4 regions of the Parabacteroides sp. AT13 genome follow, and region 4 is predicted to be linked to each of the others. Evidence: riboswitches for the same ligand, from Rfam matches in the RefSeq annotation. Region 4 holds a riboswitch; each other region holds the start of a gene.
What was found. Region 4 has a riboswitch for cobalamin ahead of CI959_RS05700 (TonB-dependent siderophore receptor). Riboswitches for the same ligand answer to the same signal wherever they lie in the genome.
Positions count from the first base shown of each region.

Region 1: linked by a shared signal. The riboswitch ahead of CI959_RS11425 (porin family protein) and the one ahead of CI959_RS05700 (TonB-dependent siderophore receptor) in region 4 are both predicted to bind cobalamin.
Region 2: linked by a shared signal. The riboswitch ahead of CI959_RS17920 (ABC transporter substrate-binding protein) and the one ahead of CI959_RS05700 (TonB-dependent siderophore receptor) in region 4 are both predicted to bind cobalamin.
Region 3: linked by a shared signal. The riboswitch ahead of CI959_RS17640 (sirohydrochlorin cobaltochelatase) and the one ahead of CI959_RS05700 (TonB-dependent siderophore receptor) in region 4 are both predicted to bind cobalamin.

Region 1 covers NZ_NQMH01000001.1:2,747,498-2,755,405, reverse strand. Annotated here, with positions in the region: gene CI959_RS11435 (low molecular weight protein-tyrosine-phosphatase) at 1-206, opposite strand, end outside; gene priA (primosomal protein N') at 234-2,696, opposite strand; gene CI959_RS11425 (porin family protein) at 2,784-3,392, opposite strand; cobalamin riboswitch at 3,684-3,887, opposite strand; gene coaW (type II pantothenate kinase) at 3,907-4,761, opposite strand; gene scpA (methylmalonyl-CoA mutase) at 4,891-7,038, opposite strand; gene mutA (methylmalonyl-CoA mutase small subunit) at 7,051-7,908, opposite strand, start outside.
Region 2 covers NZ_NQMH01000002.1:845,075-852,982, forward strand. Annotated here, with positions in the region: gene CI959_RS17910 (ABC transporter ATP-binding protein) at 1-715, opposite strand, end outside; gene CI959_RS17915 (iron ABC transporter permease) at 717-1,754, opposite strand; gene CI959_RS17920 (ABC transporter substrate-binding protein) at 1,764-2,927, opposite strand; cobalamin riboswitch at 2,990-3,189, opposite strand; gene CI959_RS17925 (precorrin-2 C(20)-methyltransferase) at 3,256-3,960, shown strand; gene CI959_RS17930 (hypothetical protein) at 4,009-4,521, opposite strand; gene CI959_RS17935 (formate--tetrahydrofolate ligase) at 4,915-6,582, shown strand; gene CI959_RS17940 (hypothetical protein) at 6,652-7,572, opposite strand; gene CI959_RS21920 (hypothetical protein) at 7,604-7,657, opposite strand; gene CI959_RS21925 (hypothetical protein) at 7,727-7,879, opposite strand; gene CI959_RS17945 (hypothetical protein) at 7,899-7,908, opposite strand, start outside.
Region 3 covers NZ_NQMH01000002.1:776,005-783,912, forward strand. Annotated here, with positions in the region: gene CI959_RS17630 (bifunctional aspartate transaminase/aspartate 4-decarboxylase) at 1-1,431, opposite strand, end outside; gene aspT (aspartate-alanine antiporter) at 1,444-3,141, opposite strand; cobalamin riboswitch at 3,228-3,425, shown strand; gene CI959_RS17640 (sirohydrochlorin cobaltochelatase) at 3,553-4,470, shown strand; gene CI959_RS17645 (TonB-dependent siderophore receptor) at 4,617-6,998, shown strand; gene CI959_RS17650 (PepSY domain-containing protein) at 7,017-7,908, shown strand, end outside.
Region 4 covers NZ_NQMH01000001.1:1,275,647-1,283,554, forward strand. Annotated here, with positions in the region: gene CI959_RS05695 (threonine/serine exporter ThrE family protein) at 1-1,057, shown strand, start outside; cobalamin riboswitch at 1,173-1,369, shown strand; gene CI959_RS05700 (TonB-dependent siderophore receptor) at 1,447-3,786, shown strand; gene CI959_RS05705 (PepSY domain-containing protein) at 3,801-4,895, shown strand; partial or broken gene CI959_RS05710 (AAA family ATPase) at 4,975-6,249, shown strand; gene CI959_RS05715 (DUF2284 domain-containing protein) at 6,354-6,911, opposite strand; gene CI959_RS05725 (Ig-like domain-containing protein) at 7,254-7,908, opposite strand, start outside.

The DNA of each region.
Region 1 (7,908 bases), 1.5 Mb from region 4:
GCATGCGCCCGCATCCGTGAATCCGCCCGGTCTCCCTCATGATACCCGGCTATCCCGGCGGAATCGATCTCAATCCGATCTCCCAATCCCGCATCCTTCACCAACCTCTTCATTACTGCCTCCGCCGACGGAGAGCGACATATATTCCCCAAGCACACAAACAATAACCGTACCTTCTCCTCCTTCATCACTAAGCTCCTTTCCATTAATTTTCAATTCTCCATTTTCAATTCTCAAGCCGGGTCCACATCATAATGAACAAGCAACTGCTTAAACGGTACATATCCTTGCATCTCAGTATGAATCCCCTCCAATATCTCACGAAGCGGAGCGATCCCGGCGGATATCTCGATCTTCAAGACGATCTTCTTGATATGAAGCGTCTGTACCCGAGTGATAGGCGGCGTAACCGGCCCCAACACCCGCTCACCCAAACGAGCACGAAGTTTCTCGGCGTATAAAGCAGACATTTCCTGCAAAGCCTCCTCATTCCGACTTCGAAGGATCAAGACGATCAAACGGTAGTAAGGCGGGTAACGGAACATACTACGCTCGCTCAATTGCAAGCTCACCATTTCCTTATAAGCAAAATGCTGCACCATACGGATCAAAGGATGCTCCGGCTGAGTAGTCTGCAAGATCACCGTACCCCGCTTATCCCGTCGTCCGGCACGTCCGCTAACCTGTACCATCAATTGATAAGCCCGCTCGTGCGCCCGGAAGTCAGGGAAATTCATCAGGCTATCGGCACTCAGGATTCCGACCACGCTGACATTCCCGAAATCCAATCCCTTCGACAACATCTGGGTACCAATCAAGATTTGTGTCTTCCCCTTCTCGAAATCCGAGATGATCCGCTCGTAAGCCGTGCGGGTACGGGCCGTATCGAAATCCAGCCGCTCCACCTTCGCCGCTGGGAATTGCCCAGCGATCTCCTCCTCTACCTTCTCCGTACCGAAGCCTTGCATCTTGAACTCCGTCCCCTTACACTCTGGACATACCTGCGGCAAGCGGTAGGTATAACCGCAATAATGGCAAACCAGCTGATTATGCGCCTTGTGGTAGGTAAGGCTAACGTCGCAATTCACGCAACGAGGCACCCACCCGCACCCTCGGCACTCGATCATCGGGGCGAATCCCCGGCGGTTTTGGAATAGGATCGCCTGCTCGCCCCGGGATAGGGCCTCCCGCACCTTCTCCAGCAACTGAGGAGAGAAAAGGGTATCTTTCATGATCTTCTTGCGCTTTAGCTCCTTCACGTCCACCGTAATAATCTCCGGCATCAAGCAATCACCGTAGCGGGTAGATAGCTCGACCAGACCGTATTTCCCCGCCGTAGCGTTGAAATAGGAATCGATGGAGGGAGTGGCGGAACCCAATAAGGTCTTACCGCCGTGCATACCCGCCAAGACGATGGCAGCGTTACGGGCATGGTAACGGGGTGCCGGGTCCTGCTGCTTATACGTATTCTCATGCTCCTCGTCCACGATAATCAAGCCCAAGTCCTTAAACGGAAGGAAGAGGGAAGAACGGACCCCCAATACCAGCATAGGCTCGTCGCTATGCAGCAGCTTGTTCCAGACCTCCACCCGCTCGTTGTCCGAGAACTTAGAGTGGTAGACCAATAGCTTATCCCCGAATAATTTCGCCAGCCGTTCCGTGATCTGGGTCGTGATAGCGATCTCCGGCAACATATATAAAACCTGCCGCCCCAGCCGCAAGACCTCATGGATCAAACGGACGTATATCTCGGTCTTACCACTGGAAGTCACGCCATGAAGCAAGCAGACCTCCTTCGTCTTGAAAGCCTCATGGATCTCTCCATAGGCTTTCTCTTGCGCCGGACTGAGCGGATTCGGCTCTTGCAAGCGGCAGACGGATACTTGCAAACGCCCCACCTCTTTCTCGTAACTCTCCAAGATACCCCGTTTCAGCAGACCCTCCAATACCGCAGAGGTATAACCACTGCGTTCCAATAGCTCTTTCTTGGAAAGCTCCTTCGATAAAGCAGGATTTAACGTATGACTTAAATCCAAGAAACTGACCAGCAGAAGCTCTTGCTTCTTCGCTCGTTTCAAATCCTCGAACACCGCCTGTAATTTCGTCTCATCCCGGTAAGCCTCGGCCAAACGGATAAACGCCTGTGTCTTGGGAACGAATCCTCGCTTTAGCTCCTCGCTCACCTCGACCGCCCCTTTCACCATCAAGGAAGAGACGATCGGGACAACATTTCGAAGACCGGTCTTCTTCTCCAACTCCGAGATCGTCAATTTCAAGATCCCGCTAAAGGCATCCAGTACCGCTTGCTCATTCGGGCGCAAGGGGGCGGTGGCCTCGAAATCCTCATTATAGGTAACCGCCGTCTCGCTTTCCAACTTTAAACCGGAAGGCAAGGCCGCCTTATACACGTCGCCCAGCTTACATATATAATAAGAAGATATCCATTTCCAGAAACGGAGTTGCGGACGGCGGAGCACCGGCGTGGCATCCAGCAAAGCGTAGATCTCCTTCGTCTCAAAATCGGATACCGGTTCCCGGTCGTGTACCTCCATGACGATGGCCGTATAATATCGTTTCTTCCCGAAATGCACGATCACCCGGCAACCGGGAGTCACGGCTCTTTCCAGATCTTCGGGTATCCGATAGGTATAGCTATTCTCCAAAGGAAGGGGAAGTATGACGTCCGCGTATTTCATTCAAACAGGTGTTTCATTACGAGCCCAAAAATAACAAAAAAGGCCGGACTTCTAAAGCCCAGCCTCTCTCATTTTATTTTCACCTATTTAGAACAAGATCGCTGCCGTGATAGACCATCCACGGTTCTTTCCGGCACCGTCGGAGAGGTTCACCTTCTCAATGCTATAGTTATCAGTCAGTCCCAGACCATAATTGAAACCCACCTGCAAGTGACTGATCAGCTCCACGCCGGCACCGAAGTTAAGACCTGCGCTGAAATTCTTCGCCTTCACCTGATCCGCTACGGAACCCGGGATATCCCAAAATTTATCACCGCCTACACGGAAACCGATATACGGACCGGCTGCCAAATACGCCTTGACGATCGGTAAACCGAATTTCCATTTCAAGTTGACCGGAACATCGATATAATCCGTCTTCATCGAAGTCTTAACCCCGCCAGCCGAGGTCGTCTCCAAACCTTTTTGCGAATACAACACCGCCGCATCGATCCCGACACCGACCAACGGTAAGGTCGTCTCGATCATCGGACCCACTTGGAAGCCGGTTACATTATCCGCTTTCAACACGTCCGAGTTGAAATGAACAGACGATATATTCACACCTCCCTTGATACCGAATTTAAGCTGAGCGTTCGCCGGAAGCGCCATCAACGCTAGCAAGGCAACCATAACAAGTCCCACAATTTTCTTCATATTCATACTTCTTTTGTTAATTACTCGTTGCAAATAAACGCACTTTTCTAATAATAAACAAATATTCTCTATAGAGTGTTCACGGAATACCCCAGTCCTTTAAACGCAAAGAAAGCATGCATCTTACACACGGAGCTCATCCCGTCGGTCAGATTCATGCTTCTTTCCCTAATTATTATGGCAAAATAATTATCCGAAACCATGAGACGACTTGATAAGAAAACCTTGGATAAAGAATAGTAAAAACCGGATACGGTTCTTGCGTTCTCTTCCGGCCTTTCCTCGAAGCCGTCGAAAATATACACGCCTTGCAGGTCTTCTGACTTACTTCCGGTCTTAAGCGCCTTCCCATTCACTTGAATGAACAGTGGCAACAGTATTGCTCAACCCGTTTATGAAGCTTACAGCAGCGGGACTGTCCGGGATTCTCACCCGATTCCCTTTTAATCCCTATCCGGCGATTGCCGAAAGGGAACAAAGCATGTAGCAAAGATACATAAAGTTTTGATGTAGCCTAACACTTTCCACAAAAAATATCCTTATATTCCCGGTTCCTGATATAGCATAAAGCCGCCCCGATAGCCGTGCGATACTCGGCATACTCCGGTATCTTGAAATGGACATCGCACATCTCCTCCAGACGGGGGAAAATATCCGGGCATTGTGGCAAGCGAGTTAGGTTACCGATCAATACGATATTCTTGATATCGCCATTTAACGAGGCGAAAACAGCTCCTTGCCCGATGGTCTGCAAGACCATATGAACGATACCGAGAGCGATATCCTCAACCTTAGCGTTCGCGTCCGCTTTTCCGAAAATAGAGGCTGTCACGTCCAGCGGCAGGCCGGGTAGCGGATGCGGCGTAATATCCCGGATATGCAAGTCGATATCATTCAAGGAACCGTGCTCGGCCAAAGACGCTATTTGGTGAAAGTCATGCGTTTTCAATAATAGCTTAGACAAGCCGAGGATTGTTCCGCCACCGATACCCAATCCCCCGATATGCTCGATCGTGGAGCCTTGTACCTTGACAAAGGAGGTACCCGTTCCCATGCTGACCACCAATAGACTGTCCAGTCCCGTATTATATTGCGCCCCTAGCCCATTCGCAAGGAACTCATCCGTCTTCGCAGTTGGTAAGCCATATAAAGGTTGATCGATATAGGCGCTACCTACACCCGTCAAGATCACTTTCTCTATATTCGAGAGCGAGATGTTATTATCATAAATATACTTACCGAAGGCTCCGAATAAAGAGGTTACCGGATCGGTAGCTTTCACGAACATCGGGTTCTTGATCTTCTTATCCTCCACGCCGACGATCTTAGTCGTGCTACCTCCCACATCTATACCTATAACGATTCCCATGATTCTTTCCCTTTTTAATTGAATAATCGCTACAAAAGTACATAAACCCGTATACAATACTAAAAAAGGCCGGACAAAATCAATTGTCCAGCCTCTCTTTATTAAAAAACCGTAAGGTTTAAATGCTATTTATTCGCCTAACAAGATCTCTAGGATCTGGCAAGCTGCCTTCGATACGGAAGTACCCGGGCCAAAGATAGCGGCAACGCCAGCCTTATACAAGAAGTCATAGTCTTGAGCCGGGATTACACCACCAGCGATAACGATGATATCCTCACGACCTAATTTCTTCAACTCCTCGATAACCTGCGGAACCAACGTCTTATGACCAGCGGCCAAAGAAGAAACGCCCATTACGTGAACATCGTTCTCTACAGCTTGACGGGCAGCCTCGGCCGGAGTCTGGAACAACGGTCCCATATCTACGTCGAACCCACAGTCAGCATAACCGGTAGCAACAACCTTAGCGCCACGGTCATGTCCGTCCTGACCCATCTTAGCGATCATGATACGAGGCTGACGGCCCTCTTTCTTAGCGAATTGCTCGCAAAGCTCGCAAGCTTTCTGGAAGTCTGCGTCTTTCTTAGTTTCTGATGAATACACGCCTGAAATAGTTCTAATGATTGCTTTATAACGACCTACAACCACCTCGCAAGCATCGGAGATCTCTCCCAATGACGCACGCAAGCCGGCAGCCTTAACAGCCAACTCTAATAAATTGCCCTTCTTCGTCTTCACGCACTCCGTGATATCAGCCAAAGCTTTTTGAACAGCGGCTTCGTCACGGTTAGCACGCAACTCCTTCAAAGCGGCGATCTGCTCGTTACGTACGGCTGTATTATCAATCTCAAGGATATCGATCGGATCTTCCTTCGGCAAACGATATTTGTTAACACCAACGATGGTCTGAACACCTGAGTCGATACGAGCCTGTGTACGAGCGGCCGCTTCCTCGATACGCATCTTAGGAAGACCTGTCTCGATGGCTTTCGCCATACCACCCATGCTCTCGATCTCTTGGATCAACGCCCAACCTTTATGTACCAATTCATTCGTCAAAGACTCTACATAGTAAGAACCAGCCCACGGGTCGATTTCCTTACAGATCTTAGTCTCTTCCTGAATGTAAATCTGTGTATTACGAGCGATACGAGCGGAGAAATCGGTCGGCAAAGCGATCGCCTCATCCAATGCGTTCGTATGCAAAGATTGTGTATGTCCTAATGTAGCGGCCATAGCCTCGATACAAGTACGTCCTACGTTATTGAACGGATCTTGCTCGGTCAATGACCAACCGGAAGTCTGGCTATGTGTACGCAATGCCAATGATTTCGGGTTCTTAGCGCCGAAGCTCTTCACGATCTTCGCCCACAACATACGAGCCGCACGCATCTTGGCGATCTCCATGAAGTGATTTACACCGATAGCCCAGAAGAATGACAAACGGGGAGCGAACGCATCCACATCGATACCGGCGTTGATACCGGCACGAAGATATTCCATACCGTCGCACAACGTATAAGCCATCTCGATATCAGCCGTAGCACCAGCCTCCTGCATATGATAACCGGAGATAGAGATAGAATTGAACTTCGGCATCTTCTGAGAGGTATACTCGAAGATATCAGCGATAATCTTCATGGAGAACTCAGGCGGGTAAATATAGGTATTACGTACCATGAACTCTTTCAATATATCGTTCTGGATCGTACCGGCCATTTCCTCCAACTTAGCACCTTGCTCCAAACCTGCGTTGATATAGAATGCCAATACCGGAAGCACACCACCATTCATGGTCATGGAAACAGACATCTTGTTCAAAGGAATACCATCGAACAACACTTTCATGTTCTCCAAGGAACAGATAGATACACCCGCTTTACCTACATCACCAACCACACGTTCGTTGTCGGCATCGTAACCACGGTGAGTCGGAAGGTCGAACGCAACGGACAAACCTTTCTGACCGGAAGCCAAGTTACGGCGATAGAAAGCGTTAGACTCCTCAGCGGTAGAGAAACCCGCGTACTGACGGATTGTCCAAGGACGCATAGCGTACATACCGCTGTACGGGCCACGTAGATAAGGAGGCAGACCGGAAGCATAGTTCAAGTGCTCCATACCCTCCAAGTCTTCTTTTGTATATACAGGTTTCACCTCGATATGCTCGGGTGTTTTCCAATTGGGCTCGATACCATTGGCTTTTGCCCATTCGGCAGCGTTTGTAGCTGCGAATCCGGCATTCTTTATATCTATGTTTTTAAAATTTGGTCTCATAATTGTTTATACTTAAGCGATTCCTAATTTAGCGTTGAATGCTTTCAATGTCTCAAGCACATTGCTCTTTACATTTACGAACTGGTCGATACCTTGAGCCTTCAAGTCGTCCGCACAAGCAGGAGCTCCGGCTACAACGAATTCGGCACGTCCGGCCAAAGCCTTGTAAGCAGCAGGAGCGAATTCAGCATACTCGTCATCACTAGAGCAAAGAACCACTATCTCAGCACCCGCCTTGACTGCAGCCTCAACACCAGCCTCAACCGTATCGAAGCCTAAGTTATCAATTATCTTATATCCGGCACAAGCGAAGAAGTTAGCGGAGAACTGTGAACGAGCCAAACGCATCGCCAAGTTACCGATCGTCAACATGAATACCTTCGGAGTCTTGCCACTCTTCTCTGTCGCCATACGCAAAGCCTCGAATTCGGAAGCGCCGCGAGAGAAATCAAGAGCCGGGATCGTTGCCTCGCCGCAATGACCACCGCCACAACAGCAAGAACCTTTTTCCTGAATCTTATCGGCAGCTACTTCCGTGAAGTTAGGATACTGGTTAGAACCCAACAGGATCTCACGACGGGTAGCAACCGCTTTCTTACGAACTACATTCGAAGCGTTAACGGCATTTTGGATCTCACCTGCGTTCACGGCAACGGAGAATCCTCCTTTTTCCTCAACCTCCAAGAACAACTTCCAAGCGACATCGGCCAAGGAATTCGTCAATACCTCTACATAATAAGAACCGGCAGACGGGTCAACGACCTTATCCAAGTGGCACTCTTCCTTCAATAATAATTGTTGGTTACGTGCGATACGCTCGGAGAAATCGTCCGGAGTCTGGTAAATCTTATCAAACGGGCGAACCGTGAT
Region 2 (7,908 bases), on a different contig from region 4:
GATGACCACTCAATGCCAAATCCTCGGGAGTACCGGTAGAGATACCATTCGCTTTGTCCATTAACCAGATCTTATCCGATATCTGAAGAGCCAGCTCCAAATCGTGAGTGGACATAAATATCGTCTTATTCGTTTTCCGGGTTAGATGATGGAGTAATTGCATAATCTCTACCTTGCTGGGGAAATCAAGGAATGCGGTAGGTTCATCCAAGTAAATAACCGGAGTCTCCTGAGCGAGCGCCTTAGCGATCATCACTTTCTGGCGTTCTCCATCCGATAAGGTATGGACCATGCGGGATGCTAGTTCCTCAATGCGGACAAGGGCGATGGATTCTTCCACGATCCGCTTATCATCCTTGCTCAACTTACCCCAGAAGCCGGTATACGGGCTACGTCCCATCCCGACCAATTCCCGTACCAACATATTCCGGATCTCACATTTATCGGTCAGCACGACACCGATCGTGGTGCTCAATTCCTTATCGGAATAAGTATCTATATCTTTTCCTAGGACCAATATTTCCCCATCTAATTTAGGTTGGAAAGCCGATAACGTGCGCAATAAAGTAGACTTCCCCACCCCGTTAGCACCCAGCAAACAGGTTAATTCACCACTATAGATCGTAGAGTGTATACCTTTAGCTACCAGCTTTGTACTACTCTTAGAATGGTAACCGATCGAAAGTCCGTTAATATGAATCGTATCTTGTTTCATCTTACTCGTTCAATTCATTCTTACGTTTTCTAAATAATACTGAGGCCACTACTGGAGCACCTACTAAAGCGGTTACCGAGTTGACAGGTAACGCTCCCTCGAACCCCGGCATACGGGCGATCAAATTACAGATCAACGCCAACGCCGCACCGGCGAATAAGACCGCAGGCATTAAAATCCGATGGTCGGAAGTTTGAAATATGGCCCGGCATAAATGCGGAACGGCTAGCCCCAAGAAGATAATAGGTCCGCAATAAGCAGTGACAATCGCCGTAAGGACCCCAGCCGAGGTGATAACCAACAAACGGGCCCGCTTGATATTAAGTCCCAAATTGCGTGCGTAGCTATCCCCAAGAAGCATCAAGTTCATGGTCTTGATAAGCAGGAACGAGAGAGGGATCAAGATTGTCATAAGAATCACGAACAACGTCATCTGATTACCGGAAACACGGGCGAAACTACCCAATCCCCAAATCACGTATGCACGGATATCCTCCTCGACGCTAAAGAATTTAAGTACACCGATCACGGCGTTTGCCACGTAACCGATCATCACACCGATAATCAACAACGTGACATTTCCTTTTACCTTTTGGGAAACATACACGATCAGCGCCATCACGGATAAGGAACCGATCACGGCCGCTATCGATAAGGCGATCTCCCCCATAAAACCAAGTTTACTCAAGGCAACGCCCCCTAAACTACCGCTTAACAACACCACGAAAGCGACACCCATGCTCGCTCCCGAACTGATACCTAAGACCGAAGGTCCGGCCAATGGATTACGGAAAACGGTTTGCATCTGTAAGCCGCTGATGGATAAGCCAGCTCCCGCTACCAACGCTGTCAATGCCTGTGGTAGTCGGGATTTCCAGATAATATTCTGCCATGTAATAGGCTCATTTCCTAAATTCCAGATAATATGCCAAACCGATTGAAGAGGAATAGAGACTGACCCCAACACCAAATTCAAAAAGATTAGAACAAAAATAGCCGTGACAATCGCCAGCATCCATAGGGTATTTGAATGTCTCATCAGTGTTCCTTATTTAAGTCGAGAATAATAGACCGACTCATGATCCGGTAATAAATCCGGATGAAAGATATGAAGCAAATCCGCTAGGACGATCTCCGGTTCTGTCGGCATACTCTCATAAAACGGCGTGTTCTTCATATTACAATAGATAATTCCTTTCTCCCGGAACGCACGGAAATCCTCATAACGAGGATCTTGCTCTTTCAATGCCTCATAGCTGAACGTTCCCGGGAAACTATTCACGATACGCCAATAATCAGCGTCGTCCGCTTGGTTATAGACCGTCTCGAAGTCTAATGTAACACCACCGGATCGCTCATCATCTTTCAAGAAATAATCAGCGCCGGCATCCTTGAAAAGTTGCGCTAAGAAGCTCTTTCCTCCTACGGCATACCAGTTTCCACCCCGTAACTCGCCACTAAAAACGATCGGACGTTTTTTAACCTTACCATCCGCCGTAAGTTCCTTTAATTCATTATACCTCTTCTCGATGGTGGCGAAACGCTCATTGCCATCTTTCTCTATCCCCAACAGCAAGCCTACGAACTTGATCCACTCGGCCTGTCCCAATGGCGTAGTCTCCTTATAACCCAAATGGGGAATCAAGGGAATACCCACGTCTTTCAGCATCTCATAGCCTCCCCGCTTGAATGGCGATACAAGGATCAAATCAGGATTCACGCTCATGATAACCTCGTTATCGAAATTCCCCTCGATACCGATCTTAGCGGTTTTACCTTCTTTCAGGCGTTCGTTCATCTCTTTATTGAACAAATGCCGTGTACTGGTAATCCCAACGACCCTATCCAAGGCACCCAATTTAATAAAGTTCGATAATTGCAGGGAAGTCATACAGATAACGCTTCGGATAGGAAGCTCTATCACCGTATAATCAGCGGGAATCCCCGTGGGTTTCGCACCTCTTTTCACGAACGCATAATGAAACGTGGTGCTTTCCTCATTTTGAGGATCTTGGATATCAGCCAAGAGATATTGATCCGCATAGGTAAGCTTGAATCCTTGGGCGTATAAAGGCTTAACCTGCTCTTGCGAGAACGCAGATTGCTCTACGGAAGCCGTCTTCCCTATTTCTCCTTTTTCACGGATACCTGAAGTACATGATAAAGTCAATACCGATAAAAGCAAGCATCCACCCGCTATAAACTTATTCATAATCCTTGTTTAATTGACAGTTGATCATTGACAGTTACTCTCGTCCTGCTCCACGGGACAGCAACATTTATTTATGAACCGGCAGGTCTTCTGACTTACTTCCATTCAGGACGCCTTCCCGATTACAAAACCAGTGGCCAAGGTATTGTCCGAATGTTTAAAAGTTCACAGCAGCGTGGTCTGTCCGGGATTCTCACCCGGTTCCCTTTTAATCCGCCTCCCGGAAAAAGAGATAAGCGGAGCCTGTTACAGTGACAAAAGTAGTAAGAATATTTGTATACATCCACAATTTTAAGGACTTTTGCGTTTCAAATAAAAACAGATACACATGAATCATCCTATTCACTTCGTCTCATTAGGTCCCGGTGATCCGGAATTAATTACGCTGAAAGGGCTTAAAACATTACAAAAGGCTGATATTATCTATTGTCCTGCTACACAAGGCAAGCATGGAATCATATCTCGGGCGACGGATATATTGAAAGCTATTGAGGTAGACGAATCCTTGATCCATCCGTTTATTTTGCCAATGAGTAAGGAACGGACAGATGCGTTAAACGCTTATAACGAATTGTTTCTGGATGCCCAAGCTGAATATTTGAAAGGGAAACAAATCGTGATCGTCGCCGAGGGAGACGCTGGTTTTTATTCATCTATACAATATGTATACGATAAATTCGAGGAAACAGGAATCCCGGTAGATCGAATCGCAGGAATTCCGGCATTTATAGCGGCAGGTGCCTTGGCCGGGATACATATCGTAAAACAAGAGGAGCAAATTAACGTAATCCCCGGGACTGCGTCGTTCGATGAACTTTCGGCAAAAATAGAAAATGGAATGATCATCGTCATCATGAAATTACCGGGTTGCCAAGAGGCTATTCATACTTGTATCCGGCAGTATGCGGATAAGGCGGTTTTTCATTATTTCGAGAATGTAGGAACAAGAAAAGAATATTATACTACTGATATCGCCACTATACATTCCAAGGATTTCCCCTATTTCTCCCTACTGATTATCCAACCTCGCTAAAAGAAGAAGGCTGCCCGGAGAGTAACCAAACCCGGACAGCCCATCTTATTACGCTACATGCAATATATGCTTAAGCTGATCGATATGGAAACGAAGTGTATCCATATAAGGTTTCACTGAATTATGGTACATGACCGCTTTTGCGTGCATATCTTCCAACTCGCTTACTTTACGGTTCGCCTCACGCATTTTACAAGCGTTGTAGCGAATACCCGATACATGTCCTTTGATATCCTCGATCGCTTGGTTTCCCCGGTTGAAGATAGACTCTGCTTCTTCCGGAGCGTATACCGTATAGGCTTGGGCAACGTCATCCAGTAACGCCTGTTGATAAGAGCCGGCTATCGGGAGCAATTGATGGATCGCATGATGACATAAAGAATGAACCTCGTTTTGAAGCTTCTTCAATTCTACTTCCCACTTTGATTCACATACTTCATCCAATTGTTTGACTTCCGCTACGACACGACCGCTAAACAATTCCACTACCATCTTTTCCCATGCTTCTGCTACCCACGATTTAGTAGCAAATGTAACCTGACTAAATCTTACTGTTGACATAACCTTAAATTTACATATTATATTGCTAATGTTATTAGTCTCTTATCTGTTTCAATTTATCACACTCAAACCATTTTAGGTTTCTTTTTATCGTTGTGACATCACAAAATTAATCAAATTATTACAGATGAATAATTTTAAAGACTATTTTATAATTCTTTAAAAGTACAACAAGCAAAACGTATGATTTTTGCAAAGCTCACTTTACAAAAAGTTTAATTTCAAGCCTGACAGCTATCACAAAAAGCAAGATCCTCGCCATCTTCGCACAAAAATATCAAAATAACACAATCTTATTATTCCATAAAGGGGGAAAACCTTGTTCCGTATCATTTTGTTATTATAATAAATTAGATTTACTTTGTTCAAACTATATAAACTTACATAAAGCACATGAAATCGGACATTGAGATAGCAAGAGAAACAGACTTGCGTAAAATTAAGGAAGTTGCGACAACGTTAGGTATCCCTCGTGAGGAAGTACAAAATTATGGCAGGTATATTGCCAAGGTTCCTATCCATTTGATCGATAAAAAGCAAATGGACCAGCATAATTTAATTTTAGTGACCGCTATCACTCCCACTAAAGCGGGAATCGGAAAGACTACGGTTTCGATCGGTCTGGCTTTAGGGCTGAATAAAATAGGGAAGAAAGCGGTGGTCGCTTTACGTGAGCCGTCTCTTGGCCCGTGTTTCGGCATGAAAGGTGGTGCTGCCGGAGGTGGATATGCCCAAGTGCTTCCCATGGAAAACATCAACTTGCATTTTACAGGGGATTTTCATGCGGTTACTTCCGCCCACAATATGATTACCGCTTTATTGGATAACTATATTTATCAGACCCGCAACACCTGCGAGGGATTGAAGGAGATCAAATGGAAACGGGTTCTTGACGTAAACGACCGTAGCTTACGTAACATCGTATCGGGTCTAGGCGGCTCGGCGAACGGTGTCCCTACCGAGACCGGATTTGACATCACTCCCGCTTCAGAGATCATGGCGATCCTTTGCTTGGCTACGGATATAGAGGATTTGAAACGACGTGTCGGAAATATTTTATTGGGTTATACAAACGAAGATAAGCCTTTCACGGTAAATGATCTTGGCATAGCCGGAGCTATTACCGTATTGCTAAAAGACGCATTACTGCCGAACCTTGTACAAACAACGGAGAATACTCCCGCATTTGTACATGGAGGTCCTTTCGCTAATATCGCCCATGGATGTAATTCCATATCGGCCACCCAAATGGCTCTTACTTATGGAGATTATGTGATTACGGAGGCTGGTTTCGGCGCTGATCTGGGCGCAGAGAAATTCTTTAATATCAAATGTAGAAAAGCGGGGCTTTCACCGAAACTGACAGTCATCGTAGCGACTGCCCAGAGCTTGAAACTTCATGGTGGCGTTCCGGAGAAAGAAATCAAGGAACCGAATATCGAAGGATTAAAGAACGGATTCGCTAACTTAGATAAACACATTGAGAATATGAAGAGCTTCGGCCAGCAAGTAATCGTTACTTTCAACCGTTTCGCTACCGATACGGACGAGGAGATTGCGTTAGTGGCTGAGCATTGCGAGGAGAAAGGGGTTGGATTCGCCATGAATAACGTTTTCGCCGAAGGCGGTGAAGGGGGTACGGAGCTTGCCCGCTTAGTGGTTGATACGATCGAAAATCATCCTTCCGCTCCTTTACAATATACATATGATCTGAATGATCCGATCCGTACGAAGGTACAAAAAGTGGCCCAGAAGATATACGGAGCTTCTTCGATTGTTTATACGACTTTGGCCGATAAAAAATTGCGTCAGATCGAAAGCTTGGGTATTTCCCATTATCCGATCTGTATCGCCAAGACTCAATATTCATTCTCTTCCGATCCGAAAGCTTATGGGGTCGCCAAAGATTTCGAACTAAAAGTACGAGATGTAATCATCAATAACGGAGCCGAGATGATCGTTGTCGTCATGGGCGAGATCATGCGTATGCCGGGACTCCCGAAAGAGCCGCAAGCCCGAAAGATCGATATCGTGGATGGCATGATTGAGGGATTGAGTTAATAGACAGTAAAACGATTCAAATAAAAAAGGTGCGCCTCACACATTCAGTAAGGCGCACCTTACTTTTGCTTATTTATGAATAAACTTTATAGAACCTCTAGCTGTATTTAGCAAATAGATTCCTGCTGGCAAGCGAGAGATGTCAATACGATTCGACTTACTCTCTGCCATTTTCCCTCCAGTTATCGCATAAATAGAAATCCCGCTTTCCGTTCCTTGTACTTCCAACACATCTCCATAAATATGAAGTTTCAGTTCGTTCTCCTCTACTACAGGAGCGATAGAGGTTGTTCCATTGAAATAGTCATGTGTCTTTCCTGAATATTCCCAGCTTGTCTCAGCGGGGAAATACATTTTCTGATAATTTTTCGAAATCATCGGGTTTCCCGCGTCCACGATCTCCGTCTTGCTTTCTGACATAAGCATCCAACTACCACCGAAATCAATGGAAGACGAGGTTTTCGTGACATTCTTATCGTAAGACCACTCCATTTTCATCTTGAACGTCTCTCCCTCAGCCGTACCTGTCATGAGTATCGAGACCGGATATTTATCTTTGTTGAAAGTGGCTTCTATATCCACTTTCGCCTCGGCTTTCCATGCGCCTCCCTCAAAGCTGGAGGAAGTGACGGAGAACTTCTCATAGCCATTTCCGGTATAAGTGTATTCTGTTTTCTCGCCTGCCACGTCGGCTGCCGAATAAGAGATAGCGACCAAAGTGCGTCCTTGGTTATCATTCTCCATCACGGTCTTGCCATCATATACCCAATCAGACGAACTTGAGTTCCATTTATAACTGTCTATACGAACCACGCTTTTATTACCATCGCATATATAAACATCTTTCTGTTCCTGCGCATCGTTCTTGTCATAGGTAATACTATAGTCCGGACATCTTCCAAACAAATACCCCGGAAGAGAGAATGATTGCGCCATCAATGAAGAAATACCTACTAAACAGGCTACCAATGTAAATAATACTCGTTTCATATTCTTGATTTTTTACGATTAAACTTAAAAACTATAACCTTTCTCCGCAATTCCCGCAAAATGTAGCGGTCGGAGCTAATTGCATTCCGCATTGAGGGCAAAAGCGGCTTTCCGGCGTTGAGACCTGTCCCGGTATCTGCGGTCGCAAAGGATCTTATGCTGCGGAAGTAGCGGTGGGATTCGGTTGCGGCATCTCGTTACCTTTCTTGAAAAGCTCCTTGAACTTACCGGACAAGCCGCTCAACTTACCATACAGATCGAAAGTAACTTGCGTGGCGGGAGCTACTTGCATATAGCTGCTCATCATTTTCACCAAGATCCAGCTATCAATAAAGG
Region 3 (7,908 bases), on a different contig from region 4:
TTCCACGAAATCATCCCCATAGAATTTCTTAGCCCAGACAAGCATATCGATCTCACTATAATATCCCGCACGCAAAGGGTCGTCTAATAAGGTGAATCCGGTGCTTTCCCACAATGTGTGTAAACGCTCGTGGATCATATCCTGCATCCTTTTCTTATAGGTATTTTCCGCATCTAATAGAGCGAAAGACGCAAACAGAGACATTTGTGTTTGTTGTGGCAAGGAAAGACCGGCCGTATGATTCAAGGCTACTTGACGGCTATCGGCTACCATACGATCAATAAAGCGGATATCCTCGGGATGTAAGGATAGACTGCTATATCGTTTTTTTAGAAGCTCCTGTTTATCTCTTGGCAATTCACGGATCATCCGGTCGTAAATATTATCTTGATGTAAAGCGATTATCGCCAATCTCCATCCGGTTGCCCCGAAATATTTGGAGAAAGAATAGACACATAACGTATTCTTTGGTAATTCGGCCATCATCGAGCGAAAATGCGGAATAAATGTCGCATACACGTCATCCGTAATAATCATAAGGTTGGGATTGTCGTTCCGTACGATCTCAACGATCCTATTCATCAATGCTTTTGTCAATCCGTATGAAGGCGGGTTGCTCGGGTTTGTTATGAAAGCGGCTTTCACGCTAGGATCTTTTAGGACATCTAAATCCTTTTCTTGATATTGCCACGTGTGATAGCCGTCTTTTGTCATCTTCAAAGCTTTTATCTCTATGACATTAAAAAGATAACGGGCCTGTTCCGGAATCTCTATATAAGGAGTGAATACCGGAGCGAAAAGGACGATCTTGTCTCCCTTATTCAACAAGAAATTCTGCTGCAAGGAATCGAAGATGTAACACATGGCGGCAGTTCCGCCTTCGGCAGCGAAAAGGTCGAATACTCCCTCGGGGGGCCGGTTGTCACATAATTCTTGGTCTAAATAATCCCGCACGAGCATTTCCGTATATTTCAAGATACGATCGGGAACCGGATATTGATCACCAATGACACCTTCCGCCCATTCATATACAAGCTCATTCTCATCTACACCTTTTTCCGTGACCAGATATTCATAGGTACCCTTCAATAAAGTAGCGCCGGGAGATTGCGCATGTTTCTTTAGAAACTGTACGAAGCGAGACGCGATCCTTTTGCGGTTGGGAACCCCTGCGGCTCCGGCCATCTCATCTGCCAATTCGGTTTCCCGCTGGCATTCCTCCAAGGCGAACTGCCCTAATAGGAAGAATGCCTCCCGTGGAACCGTACTGATCCAGTTTGGATTTCCCCTTCCTGCGTTCAGCATGATGTGCGTACTTTTACGAGCGCTCTCATCCGCTAACTCTATCAAGATGTTCTTTAGCTCGAAAGGGCTAATCTCCGACATCTTTTTCTCATATTCTCTCGTGACATGTATTTTCTTCTTGTCCATACATTATATATATTACATGATTAGCACAATAACGACACCCCAGATGATTAATAAAGTATTACCCACCGCATAGGTAACGGTATAGCCTAAGGCTGGAGTCTCACTTCCTACGGCATCTTCCACCGCTCCTAATGCGGCGGTTGTCGTACGTGAACCTGCCGTGCAACCTAAAGTGATAGCCGGATGGAACTTAAAAACGTAACGTCCCATCAGAATACCGATGATAAGCGGGATAGATGTCGCTAAAGCACCGATAATAAATAAACTTATACCGACTTCCTTCAATCCGGTCACGAAACTGGGACCCGCCGTGATACCGACTACGGCGATAAACATATTCAGTCCCAAATTATTTAATATCCAGACGGAAGGCTCCGGAATACGCCCGAAGGTCGGATGCTTGGAACGAAGCCATCCAAAGACGAGTCCGGCTATCAAAGCGCCGCCACTCGTACTCAGGCTGATCGGGACACCTCCGAAATGAATCGCGAGCGAACCTAAAATTCCCCCTAAGAAAATACCGATACCCACGAAAATCAAATCGGTCTGATTGGTTGGGCGATCGGGATATCCTAAAGTCGTAGCCGCTTTATTTACCTCTGATTTCATACCCACCAATTCCAACATATCACCGGAATCTATCACCGTAGCGGCCAAGACCGGGATATTGATACCCGCACGCCTTATGGACTTGACGCTAACACCGTGCATGAACGATTGATTGCGTAAATAGCAGATCTTTTTCCCCACGTATTCCTTATGGATCACTAGTACGGGTAACGTCTCTGCCGGAAAATCGAGCAATTCAATGTCATTGACCTCGTCGCCAATCCAGTTCTCCTCTCCGATCACGAATTCCCGGCGACCGCTTAGGACAACCTCATTTCCGGTATGTAAAACCAAATCCGGTTTAACATCGGTTAGTACATTATTAATACGGACACGCTCCACGAACAAATGCCGTCCTAATTGGTCCAGATATTCCTCCAACTGCTTTACGCTTTTACCCTCCTTGAACCATTCATTACTAATCTTATAGGCCCGGAAAGTTACCGGACGGGCGGCAGGCATAAAGCCCGGTTGCTCGCTCTCGTCGTTATTTCCCATTTTAGCCTCTAGCTCTTTACAGGCTTTTTTCACGTAGTCGAGTCCTCCTAAAAGACGTGGCCCGATATCACTCACCAACCATGCGGATCCTGCCGTACCGAAAATATAAGTTACCGCATAGGCCACGGGCATCACGTTGACCATAGCGCTTTTATCCGTATCGCTAATATTCATCTGTCCGATCGTATCTTCGGCAACTCCTAATACTGCCGACATCGTCTGGGAGCCCGCCAATAATCCTGCGGCCTCGCCTGCGTTATATCCCATAAGTTTCGCCAGTAAAAAAGGAGCGATCAAGCAACACACACACATGACGGCGGCGAAAAGCATTTGAGGAAGACCTTCCTTTTTCAATCCCCGGAAGAACTGTGGCCCAACACTATATCCTACAGCGAAGAGGAACATCAAGAAAAAGACGGACTTTAACGGTCCGCTTATATCGATTTTTAATTGCCCGATCAATACACCGACCAATAATACGCTGGTAACCGTTCCCAGCGTGAACTTCTTTATCTTAAACTTGCCAATCCAGAAACCGAGAGCTAAGGTTATGAAAATAGCTAGCTCCGGATAATGTTGAAGTAAATTAGTTATCCATTCCATATCTATTTATTTGATGTTAAACAAAAAAGATGCTATTGAAACAGGGATTCTTTGAAAGATGTTGTTACTTTTCGGGATTATTTATATAAATTTGCGACCGCTTAGGTGATAGAGTTTGTCTACCGACAATTCTATAAAAGGGAATCCGGTTAGAATCCGGAACAGTGCCCGCTACTGTGAAGCTCTTGAAAAGGAAAGCGTTCTGCTATGCCACTGTCTTAAGAAAGATGGGAAGGTTGCTTTCCGAGCCAGTCAGGAAACCTGCCAAGCGAAGTAATGATTAATTCCTCCCGGGGTTAGGAGTAATTAAGAGGATAGAAATATCACCTATATCTAAAAGATGTTGGAGACGGAATAATACGTTGTCTCCGTGGGATTGATATGTAATCTAATTATTAATATATTCATATGATGAGGAAACACTTACTATCTTTCTTCCTGCTGGTCATCAGCCTAGTTTGTCGTGCGCACGATGGCGAGAATTTTGTAGCATCCGATTTATTCGCCTCTTTACAACCGGGCGATAAGGCCGCTTTATTGATGGTACATTTTGGAACAACCCATGATGATACCCGTGCCTTGACAATCGACGCGATCAATCAAAAAGCGAAAGAAGCTTTCAAAGATGTTGAGTTGCGTGAGGCATGGACTTCTCGCATTGTAATGCGCCGCTTAAAAGCTCGTGGCGTAGAGAAACTGAACCCGATCGAGGCCTTGGAAAAATTAAAGACTGATGGTTATACACATGTCTTGATCCAATCCACGAATATAATCGAAGGTATCGAGATGGAATCCTTACGTAAGGATGTTGCCACCATGAAATCTTCTTTCAAGGAGATTCGTATCGGTAATCCTTTATTGTATACACCGGAGGATTATGAGGCGGTAATCGTCGCTATCACAAAAAATGGGGCGAAAGAAGGCGCTACTTTATTGGTAGGCCATGGCACTTATACTCCGGCGACGGCTCAATATGCCATGTTGGATTATATGTTGAAGGAGAAGGGATTCAAGGATTATTCCGTAGGAACCATCGAGGGCTATCCTACTTTTGATACGATGGTAGCCCAAGTAAAGGCCAATGGAACGAAGAAAGTCTTGTTGATGCCATTTATGTTTGTCGCCGGAGACCATGCGAAAAACGATATCGCCGGTGATTGGAAAGAGGAACTGGAAAAGAAAGGCTACGAGGTAAGCGTATTTATGGAAGGTCTGGGACAGAATCCGGATATTCAGAAGATCTTCATCGAACATGCCCGTTTCATGGCTAAACATAAGATGATCGATATCGTTGATAAGAAGAAAGCTTATGCGGTAGAGAAGGACTAAAAAAGTTCTCCAAATCTATGTTTTATTCCTTTCGGAAGAAAAAGTAATTCCTTCCGAAAGAAACTAAATTTTCATTCGAAGGAAAATGGAATTTCTTTCGAAAGGGATTTCACATGCATACAATAAACAGTTATAATGCTAAATATATGAAAAGAGTTTTGACAATCTTACCGTTGACAGCCTTATGTATCAGTACGATGCAGGCACAACACAAGAATGAGTACACGAATTTCGCCGATACGACATTCAATATTCAAGAAGTCGTAGCGACCGCCGCACGCAAGCCACGTCCACAAATCACGAAGTTGGACGTACCTATGAAATATCTTCCTATTTCAATTAATAGCATTACGGCGAGTAGTTTGGAGTTGCGAGGTATCCGTAATATCCAAGATGCGGTACGCTTTATGCCGGGCGTACGATTCCAGACATCTTATGGCGCATTTCAACAATTGTCGATCCGTGGTTTCGATCATTCTATCATGATGATAGACGGTATCCGCGATGAACGTTCGGCAATAAACAACTCTTATCCCGTACCCGATCTATCCTGTATCGAGTCTATTGAATTATTAAAGGGACCGGCTTCTGTACTTTACGGACATTCAGCCGTAGGTGGAACCTTGAATATCGTTCGTAAATCCCCGTCAGAGAAACAGAGCGTTAATGCTCGATTGGCCTACGGTAGTTACGAGAATAAAGAGGCGACACTTGGCATGGGCGGTAAATTGGTCGGTCCGGTCAATTATTACGCCAATGTCAACTTTTCCGATCAAGAGGGCTGGCGTGATAATGGCAACCGTCGCTTTTCCGGTTATCTGGCATTGCAAGCTAAAATGACGGAACGTGACATATTAGATGTTCGCGGAGGTTTTAACCGCGACTTCTATGGGACGGAGATCGGTCTTCCCGATTTAATGGCAAATGATGTATATAATGTGCAAACAGGACAGTTATATCTCCATAAAAATGAGATGCTACCGGGACTTGACCGTGAGGCTCGCTACAATAACGAGTCCGACTTTATGAAGAATCACGCATGGAACGTATCGACGCAATACACACATACTTTTTGGAACGGCGCGAAACTAACAGATCGCCTTTCTTACAATAACGACGATATCAACTATTTTGGGACGGAAGCCCTCGACTATCTCGAAAGTGATGATCCGATCTATGATCATTATTATATGAAAAACGGCCAGAAAAAATATATCTGTTTGGACAGTGTATATCTTTCTTTCCCGCTTCGCTTCTCCCATATAGCCAAGACGGTAGCCAATACGCTCGAGCTAAGCGGTAAATTCAGGACGGGTGAGATAAAGCATACGTATATGGGAGGTTACTCTTTCGTCGCCTTGAATCGTACCAGCTATTCGGGCTATAATTTAGGAGATGATGTTCAGGGTCCCGGCCTTTATTCGCATGTATCCGTTTATGATCCGCATAGCATGGGATATATGACCAGTAAATTCTCGAAAGCAACGGTTACGCATCATTATTCCAACAGCCTTTATCTTCAAGATATGGTTGAGTTCAACGAGCAATGGAAGGTATTAGCCGCTCTACGTTACGACTTTTTCCGTTATATGTCCGCCAGCGCTACAACTCCTACCGGACGACGTGAGTATGAGGAGCATTCAAGCTTCAATATGATAAAGAATAAGGCGTTGACTTATCGTTTCGGAGCGGTCTATCTGCCCCATCCGAATACATCCATTTATGCGTCTTTCGCCTCTTTCTTCAAGCCGATCCGTACGTTCTATCAAGATAACGTCATTTATGTAGGAGGTGATGGAAATCGTTTCGAGCCTGCTCGCAATGAGGAAGTATTTAAGCCGGAGAAAGGATACCAAGCCGAGGTGGGTCTTAAATATCAATTGAACAATATATTAAGCGCCAATGCCAGCTTGTTCTATATCCGGAAGATGAACAGTACGGCTACGTTGACCAACAACTATCAAGAGGAAGTAAACGGCGAGACTACCACGATGAGTGTAATCGGACAGGTGGGTGTACAAGATTCCAAAGGTTTTGATTTTGATGTCACTCTTTCTCCGGTAAGCACCTTAGCGCTGACGATCGGTTATGGATTGAACGACTCCAAGATCCGGGAGATGAAAGAAATAAAGGATCCGGAATTGATCGAGGCTATCTATGGCAATAACCCGGATGAGACAAAGCAACAATTGAATAGCCAAGAAGGAAACTGGCAGAGCAACGTACCGAACCAGACTTTCTACGCATACGGCAGTTATACCATCCCTCGGGGTGTCTTGAAGAATCTGGAATTTCACTTGAGTAGCAGTTATACCGGTAAAGTATACCGTAATACATCTAACAACTCTTGGTTCGATCCGTATTGGGTAACCGATTTCGGTATGTCTTATTTGTTGAACAACAATATTCACCTTACATTCAACTTGAATAACTTGTTTGACAACAATTATTATAACCAAGCGCTCGGACAACAGATGGTGCCAAGCATGCCTCGTAATTTCCAAGTGGCTATCTCCTATACATTATAATATATAGAACATACGCTCATGAATCTATTGACAAAGATCACGCTATTTATACACAGGATACTGGGCACGGCGTTCAGTATCCTGTTTCTCGTTTGGTTCCTATCGGGATTGGTAATGATCTACCATACGTTCCCGCGAGCGGACCGGGCCGATAAACGGGCGAAGATGGATATTCTCTCTCTGGAGAATCTTCCTTCGTTAGACCAGATAGAGAAACGTTTACCGCAGAACGAGCGGATAAGCCATGTTACCTTAAACAGCTATTTGGGACAAACTGTTTTTCATATCCGGACGGAGAAAGGGAGCTATGATATTCCTGCCGACTCGACGGAAAGATTACCCGTAATCGACTGGAATCATATCCAACGTGTGGCATCACTATGGAATACCTCTTCCATAGCGAAGGTAGATTCCTTGTACACCTTGGACCAATGGATTCCATTCGGTCGTTTAAAAGAGGAATTTCCGATCTATAAATTCCATTTCGCCGATCCGGAACGACATGAATTATACATATCCTCTAAATCCGGGGAGGTTTTGCAATATACGGATAAAAACAGTCGTTTCTGGGCTTGGCTCGGGGCGATCCCTCATTGGGTCTATTTCACTTCCTTGCGGCAAGACGCTGAATTATGGATAAAGGTAGTTGTCTGGTTATCCGGAATCGGGTGCGTTATGTGTATCGCCGGGATCTATTTAGGAATACGGGATTTCCGGTTAGCGAGGAGACGTCATTTGATTTCCCCTTATAAGAAGTTCTGGTATAAATGGCATCATATTCTTGGGGTGTTATTCGGTTTATTTGTCCTCACCTTCTGCTTTAGTGGTATGATGTCTTTGGCTCGTGTACAGGATTGGGGGTTGAAAGCCAAGCTCGATATAAACCCGGTTCAAGAACTGCGGAAGATGG
Region 4 (7,908 bases):
TTCTTGGCGGGCGATCGAACAAGATTATTCCTTGGATAAATATGAGGAAGAACTGGAGAAGATCGTTCACCAACCCCGGAATTATACCCCTTATATCGTAGCCATTGGAGCAGGATTTGCTTGCGGAGGATTCTGTAAATTATTCGGATGCGACTGGATGGCATTCCTATTCGCTTCCATTTGCGCTTTCGTCGGGTTTAGGGTACGAGCCCGCTGTGTCGAGGCCGGACTTAACGTATATATGAGTATCGCGGCGGCGGCTTTCGTATCCACCTGTTTGGCATACGCATCCTCTTTCTCAGGACTATCCGATACGCCTTATCATCCATTATTAGCCTGTGCCCTGTTTATCGTACCGGGTGTTCCCTTGATCAACTTCGTGGATGATATGCTGGACAATCATTTGCTGGTCGGTATTACCCGAGCCTCTAATACAGTCATGATGGTAGCCGCCATGACTTTCGGTATCGCATTCGCCATGCGGGTACTTGTCATGAACGATGTCGAGATCGATCATAAGTTCAGTGAATTGAGTATGGTTCCACATGATCCGTACTACATATACGCGATAGCGGCGGCAATTTCAGCCATGGGTTTCTCCATGATATTCAACATCCAACGTCGACTATTATGGGTAGTGGCCGTAGGAGGTATCATTGCGGTATGTACCCGTAACTTTGTGAACTTCGAATTAGGTTATGGTCCTGTGATCGGCTCGTTTATGGGAAGTTTCGTAGTCAGTGTATTGGCTGTGAAAGCGGTTCATTGGTGCCATGTTCCCAATCACGTATTGACGATTCCATCTGTCATTCCTATGATTCCGGGAGTACTCATGTATCGCTCATTACTGGCATTTATAAACCTGCATGGAGTAGTCGGTGAGGTCACAAACGCATTCTTCAACGGGATCAATTCCGCACTCATCATTCTTTGTATCTCACTCGGTGTAGCTGTCCCGAACATCTTCGCCCGTCGTTACATCGCCAAAGATCGCCAACGACATTTACAAGAGGAACTGGAAAAGCGCCGAGAAAGAGGGAAGTTCATTGAATGGTGAAAAAACTTTTCCATAAAGATTAGTCCGGGAAAAACTGTCGCATAAGGATATGCCAAATTGTTTAATACGTTCAATATATTTAACATATTTCATTAAAAAAAGTCCTATCAATACTATATTTTTGTGACGTTTTGGTGATAGATGTTGCATTCCGCAAGTCTATAAAAGGGAATTTCGGTTAGATTCCGGAACAGAGCCCGCTACTGTAAAACCCATAAGGAGGAAAGCTTCTTCATACCACTGTCTTTTTTAAAGATGGGAAGGTCGCTTTCTAGGTTAGTCAGGAAACCTGCCAGACAAAAATAAGGAATAGATTCTTCCGGGATTTTGGGGAATCATTGGATCGATTGCACTGGAGATGTAAACTGCGTAATTAATTTTTATACATTATGAGACATTTTTATTTGTTCCTGCTAATTGTTAGCGGGATTGTTTTGTCTGGCACCCGAATGATCGCTCAAAGTAGGCCATCGGTGGGAAGTATCAGAGTCGTATCCGGTACGATCGTAGATGAGAATAACAAGGCGATGGCGAACATTGTCATTTACATCAAGGGTACTGATATACGAGTTATTTCAGATACGGACGGGTATTTCTCCTTACCACTCAAGGACACGAAGGACCACGTACTGATCACCAACAGTTACAACACCGTCTCGGCAATCCGAGATATTCCCGCGGGAGAAGGGAATTACGAGATGGATATCCAGTTATCTTACAAGCTACTAGGACTACCCGAGGTAGATATCGTCGGGGCGAAACCACAGAGTTATAACTCCGACATCGCTAATTCGGCTACCCGTATGGATATCCCCGTAATGGAAATACCCGGAACTGTAGGCGTAGCGACCCGGAAATTATTGGAAGACCAACAGGCTACCACCATGACCGAGGCCATAAGGAACCTAGGCGGCGTGAAAGGCGGACCTTCCGGTGAGGCTTCCAACATCAACGAGGTCTTCTCTTCCCGTGGTTTCTCCATGACGAACTCCCGTAACTATTTCAGGAACGGGGTACGATACCTAAAGTTCTCGAACGACGCTCTATCCAGTATCGAGCGCATAGAGATCCTCAAAGGCCCAGCATCTGTCCTTTATGGAGCGGTAGAGCCCGGAGGTATCATCAACTTTATCACCAAGCCGACCTTATATACGCCCCGGTATGGCGCAACGATCAGATACGGCAGTTACGACTATAAGCAAGCCTCTATCGACATTTCCGGCCCACTGAACGCCAAAAAGACCATCCGTTATCGCTTGAACGGAATGTATGAGGATGCCGATAAATTCAGGAAACCGCAAAACAGCAAACGATACGACATCACCCCAGTCATCGACATTGACTTAGGACGCAAGACCACCCTTAATATCGATGCCGATATCTTCCGGGATAAAAGGACACAGGATCCGGGCGTTTTGCATATCAACAATGAGGTGATAGATAACGGATTCAAGACATTCCTCGGCGAACCGTGGGCCTATGGCAAATTTACCAATAATAGCGTTGGTTTCCAGTTGACCCACCGTTTCAACCAGAACTGGTCATTCAGAAGTTCCGCCCGCCAATATTTCACGCATGAGGATCGTCTGTATTTCCAGATGAAAACCCCTCAGAAGGACAGCACGATTACCCGCCGTTTGGCACATTGGGACGCAAAAATCAATTATACCAATGTATTGGAGGAATTGAACGGCAGCTTCAAGACGGGCTTCATCCAGCATAAAGTAATAGCGGGCTTGGAATACGGATGGCTTACCAACCGAAGGAAAGTAAAAGGGAATATGTACACCCCGATTAGTTATGTTCATCCGGAATATTCCGAAAAACCAGTTGATTTCGAGATGGAACAGAGTACAGACTTACGTATCACCCAACGTACCTACGCGATCTATCTACAAGACCAAGTAAGCTTTTCCGCTCAATGGAAGTTATTGCTTGGCGCCCGTGCAGACTGGGTGAACGATAAACAAGATAATTATATTAAGGATAAAAAAACGGATGAAAACAATTTTGCCATCTCGCCTCGTGTGGGTCTTGTTTATCTGCCCATGCCCGACTTGAGCCTATATGCTACCTACAGTCAGTCTTTTGTCCCTCAATCCGGGCAAACGAAGGATGGCGAGGCATTCGACCCGATTACCTCTAAACAATGGGAAGCGGGAGTCAAGAAATCATTCTTCAACGATCGCTTGAGCACCAGTCTGGCTTTCTATACCTTGTCGAAGACCAACTTGCCGACGATAGACCCGGAAGACGAGGAATATAAGATACTGATCGGCAAGCAGACCAGCAAAGGTATAGAGCTTTCGGTAAACGGAGAGATCACCCCCAGTTGGAGCGTAGCCTTCAATTACGCATATACGCATGCCGAGGTAACGAAAACGAACGACGAGACCTATCCCGTAGGTACGCAACTGGCCAATATCTCACCAAGCCAGTTCAACCTATGGACCTCCTACCTAATCCGTAAAGGCCCGGTTAAAGGCTTATCTTTCGGCGGTGGTTGGTACTTCCAAGGTAAATCCTACGGAAACATGGCACATACGATCGATCTGGACGCCTATCATCTGGTTGACTGTTTCGTGGCTTACAAGCGCAGTTTCTACAAGATCTCGGCGAACTTGAAAAACGTATTCAACCAAGAATATTATACCGGATCCCAAGGGAACTATCTTTTATTCCCCGGCTCGGCCAGGATGCTGATGGTTATGCTAGCGGTCAACTTCTAAAAAAGGCACAAGACATGTCGCATAATTCGATCATTAGAAAGATCATAGTAAAGTTACATTTATACACCGGACTCATATTAGGGCTAATAATAACCCTAATATGCCTCTCCGGCACAGCGATCGTGTACAAGCCGGAACTTGAAAAACTATCTGTCAAGGATATCGCTTTTGTCAAGCCAGCCTCCCGAACCGTGTCGCCGCAAACTTTGCTAGAGAACGTAAGGCACGAATATCCACAAGCTAAGATCAATAATATGGTCTTATACGGAGGCGAGGATTGCGCCTACAGTTTCCGTACTACATTCCCGGATGAGAAAGGCCGTATCCAGATCTATGTCAATCCCTATACAGGGGAAGTTACGGGAGTGGACAGATACCGGCATAAGGTTTTTCAATGGTTATACGACTTTCACGTGAACCTGCTATTGAAAAAGCAAGGAGCTACCATCGTCGCCTTATCGGGATTCCTGTTGATTTTCCTAACTCTATCCGGCTTTCTATTATTACCCAAGCGTCGTATCTTCTCCGTGAACCGAAAGATGGGCTTGAGAGCCAAGCTTTTCAAGTCACATTCCATCATAGGTATATGTACATCCCTCTTTTTGCTGGTCATCGCTTTTACCGGCTCCTACTTCGGGTTCAAGAAAGAATATCAATCTTTCTTTGAATCCATATCCGCAGGAAAAGCAGTCGCACCGGCACCAAAAACTGATAAATACACAGGTGATTGGGTATCATTGGATTCCGTTTTAACGACCGCCCAAGAAGAGTTCAAAGAGGGAACCCCGACAATGATATTCTTCCCGAAAGACAACACGTCTGTTTTCTCCGTACGGATGTATCGGGAAGGGGACTTCGAAAGAACTGGAAGCAACCATATCTACATCCATCCTATTACCGGCAAGGTCGTCGCCATAAACCTCTGGAAAGACAAACCGGCCGCCGAGAAGCTTGTCCGCTCCATGTACTTTGTCCACTTCGGCACTTTCCTCGGGCACTTCTCCAGAATCCTATGGATCCTCATAAGCCTAGCCGTACCGTTCCTCTATTTCACGGGAGTTTACCTTTGGGTTATTCGCAATCGGCAGAAACATTTCCCTTTCCGGTAAACATAAGTCCAGTAAATCGCATCGCATAAGGAAATTTCGTATATTCGTAATATTGTGTAATTAGGAAAAAAGAAATGTCATGGCACAAATAACGATTCCTTATGCGGTAGCGGATTTTATATTTACGGGAGCGTAAATTCTATTATGTGGATAAAACGAACTTTATCCCCAGATTGGAGAATTATAATGCCCCGGTCTTCCTGCGTCCCCGTCGTTTCGGGAAAAGCCTACTCGTATCCACTCTTGCCTGTTACTACGATCGCACCAAGGCCGATCGCTTCGAAGAATTGTTCGGCGGCACTTGGATCGGGGAATACCCAACGGAGGAACATAGCCGCTACATGGTCGTGCGTTATGGCTTCTCCGCTATGGTCATGGCCAATGACATGGAAGGGTTGGAGCGGAATTTCAACCTCTTGAACTGTTCTCCAGTAGAAATCATGGTAACACACAACCGGGACTTATTCCAAGACTTCCAGTTTACCACCAAAGGCAATGCCTCCCAAATGCTGGAGGAGGCTTTGGGGTACGCCCGCGAGCATGGCCTTCCAAAAGTATATATCTTGATCGATGAGTACGATAATTTCACCAACCAATTATTGACCGCCTACAAGGACCCACTGTATGAGCAAATAACCACGAAGGATAGTTTCCTGCGTACCTTCTTCAAGGTTATAAAGAAACGACGAGTTGCCGTATAACGTTCCCGACCTATCCAGTAAGCTCAATAAGAAGAAGTTCTTCGATAAGACCTTTTATCCTGTCAGCCTCTTCTATCTGGGTATGACTACGCTACGTAACAATTATCGCATGGTAGCCCAACCTCACGATGCGCAGTATCTACATGGACTATTATAACGAGACGAACCATATAGAAGGTGGTGCCCCCCGTTATGTACCCACCTACGAACGCTTCACGGAAGACCGCTGTTTCGAGCCGTTGGTGCAAAACTATTTCGAGCAGTATCTCGGGCAGTTCCCGGCGTAGGTGTTCGACAAGATCAACGAGAACTTTATCCGTTGCTCCTTCTTCGAGCTTTGCTCCCGCTACCTAAGCAGCTATTATACGTTCGCCATCGAGCAGAACAACTCCGTAGGCTGTTCCAATTTCGAAATGACCGGCATACCCGGCACAAACTATTATAAAGATGACCGATTGGTGGAATTCAAGTATTTCAAGGCGAAAGAGGCCGAACACATGCTGGCGCTAAACGATCCCCGCCCCGAGGACGTGGCGCAAGTACGTGCTTACGCCAAGGATACCAAACAGAAATTCCCTGTATATAATGTACGCTCGTACATTGTATATATCTGCGCTAATAAAGGATGGAAATGCTGGGAGGTTACCGAATAAAGCCTAGCCGTGCCACTCCTCCATTTCACGGAGTTAACTTCATCGGTAAAGTAAGTTAACTCCATCGACAAAGTAAGTTAACTTAAATGGCAAAGTAAGTTAACTTACCAAATCGGGGTTTCCCAATCATATAAGAATCCACTAACCAAAAGTAAATATTCCGGCAAATTCCGATTCTCGGACCACTTCATCTCTATACCGAACAACTCCGAGGTAGTACGTCCCAGATCGAACCCACAGGCCTCAAGGGAACGACGAATCCGCAAGGGGTAGCGGCAAGCCTTACCAGATCTACGTGTACACTCTTCCCAAGGGCAAAGTATACAACTACCGGCATAAAACGCCCGCCCATTATATTCCTCCTCCAACGCAAGAAGACGTTTATCCAATCGGCTCCTTTCCCTATGCATCAACTCTTGCCCCGCTTCCACCGCATCCGGCACATCCAATACGACAGGAGTAATCCGCGTACAAACAATCAATAGATTCCGAAAACCGGATAAATAGTCCTCCGAATCATTAAAAGGCGGACAACTCCAACAGTTTCCATACCTACGGCACTCCCGGCAATAGGCCATGAAACGCCGCTCATCCCGATAACGTAAGATATAATCATCCACAGGGATGGTTCTTGTATAATCGTAACTTTTATATTCGATCATATGAAAAGAAAATTTTCTTGTAAAGAAATAAAAAAATCAGCAACTACATACATTATAATACAGGGAACACAGTACAGCTACACGTGAAGCTTTCAATGAAAAAACAATGGCATGGTATTATGGTGGTATACTCCGGGATCGTCGCAAAGAACGCAAATTAATCCAAAAGCTAGCTTGTAGTTCGATAAAAGATATATGATCTTACCATTATAAGATGTATGATCTTACCGTTGTAAGATGTATAATCTTATCGCCGTAAGATCATACATCTTTCACGGAATCTGTAACGCTAGAGTACTCTCAAGAGCAAGAGAGAGCACTCTAGCGAAATCAAGAGATGATTTACTTCACAACAAACTTAACAGAGACTTTCTCTGTACCTTTTACCGCTGTAAAGCCATAAACACCTTTATTCAAGTTTACTGTTTTCACGTCATCAGAAGAGGTGATCACATAAGTAGATACTACAGAACCTGCGGTGTTCGTGATGTAACCGGTATAACCGGCTAGATCTTTTACACGCAAGGTATTGTCGGAATAAGAGATGTTTGCGGTTGCGGCCGCTGATTTCGTGGCTGTACCGGTTACGGTTACTTTACAGTACGTGTTATATTTACCATTAGCTGTAATTAATTTGATTTCAGTTGTACCCGGAGCTACAGCCGTAACTTTACCCGTTTGGTCAACTGTCGCAACAGCAGTATTCTTAGAAGACCATACCGCACCAGTCAAAGAAGCATAAGTAGATTGTACAGATGCTGTTAATTGTTCCGTTACGTTTCCACTTAAGGATATGGCTTTCTTATTAAGCCAAATGATAGGAGTTGCCGCTACTAAATTATCACCCGGTTCTGTTCCCGATGTCGTTCCCATAAAACTATTCCAGCTCCAAGCATCCCAAGTACCATTCTGGACTTTTCGGCTTGATGCCCCGTATCCGGAATAAGAGAAATCTTGAGTATAGGAATCACGAACGAAATAACTCCAATAACCGGAA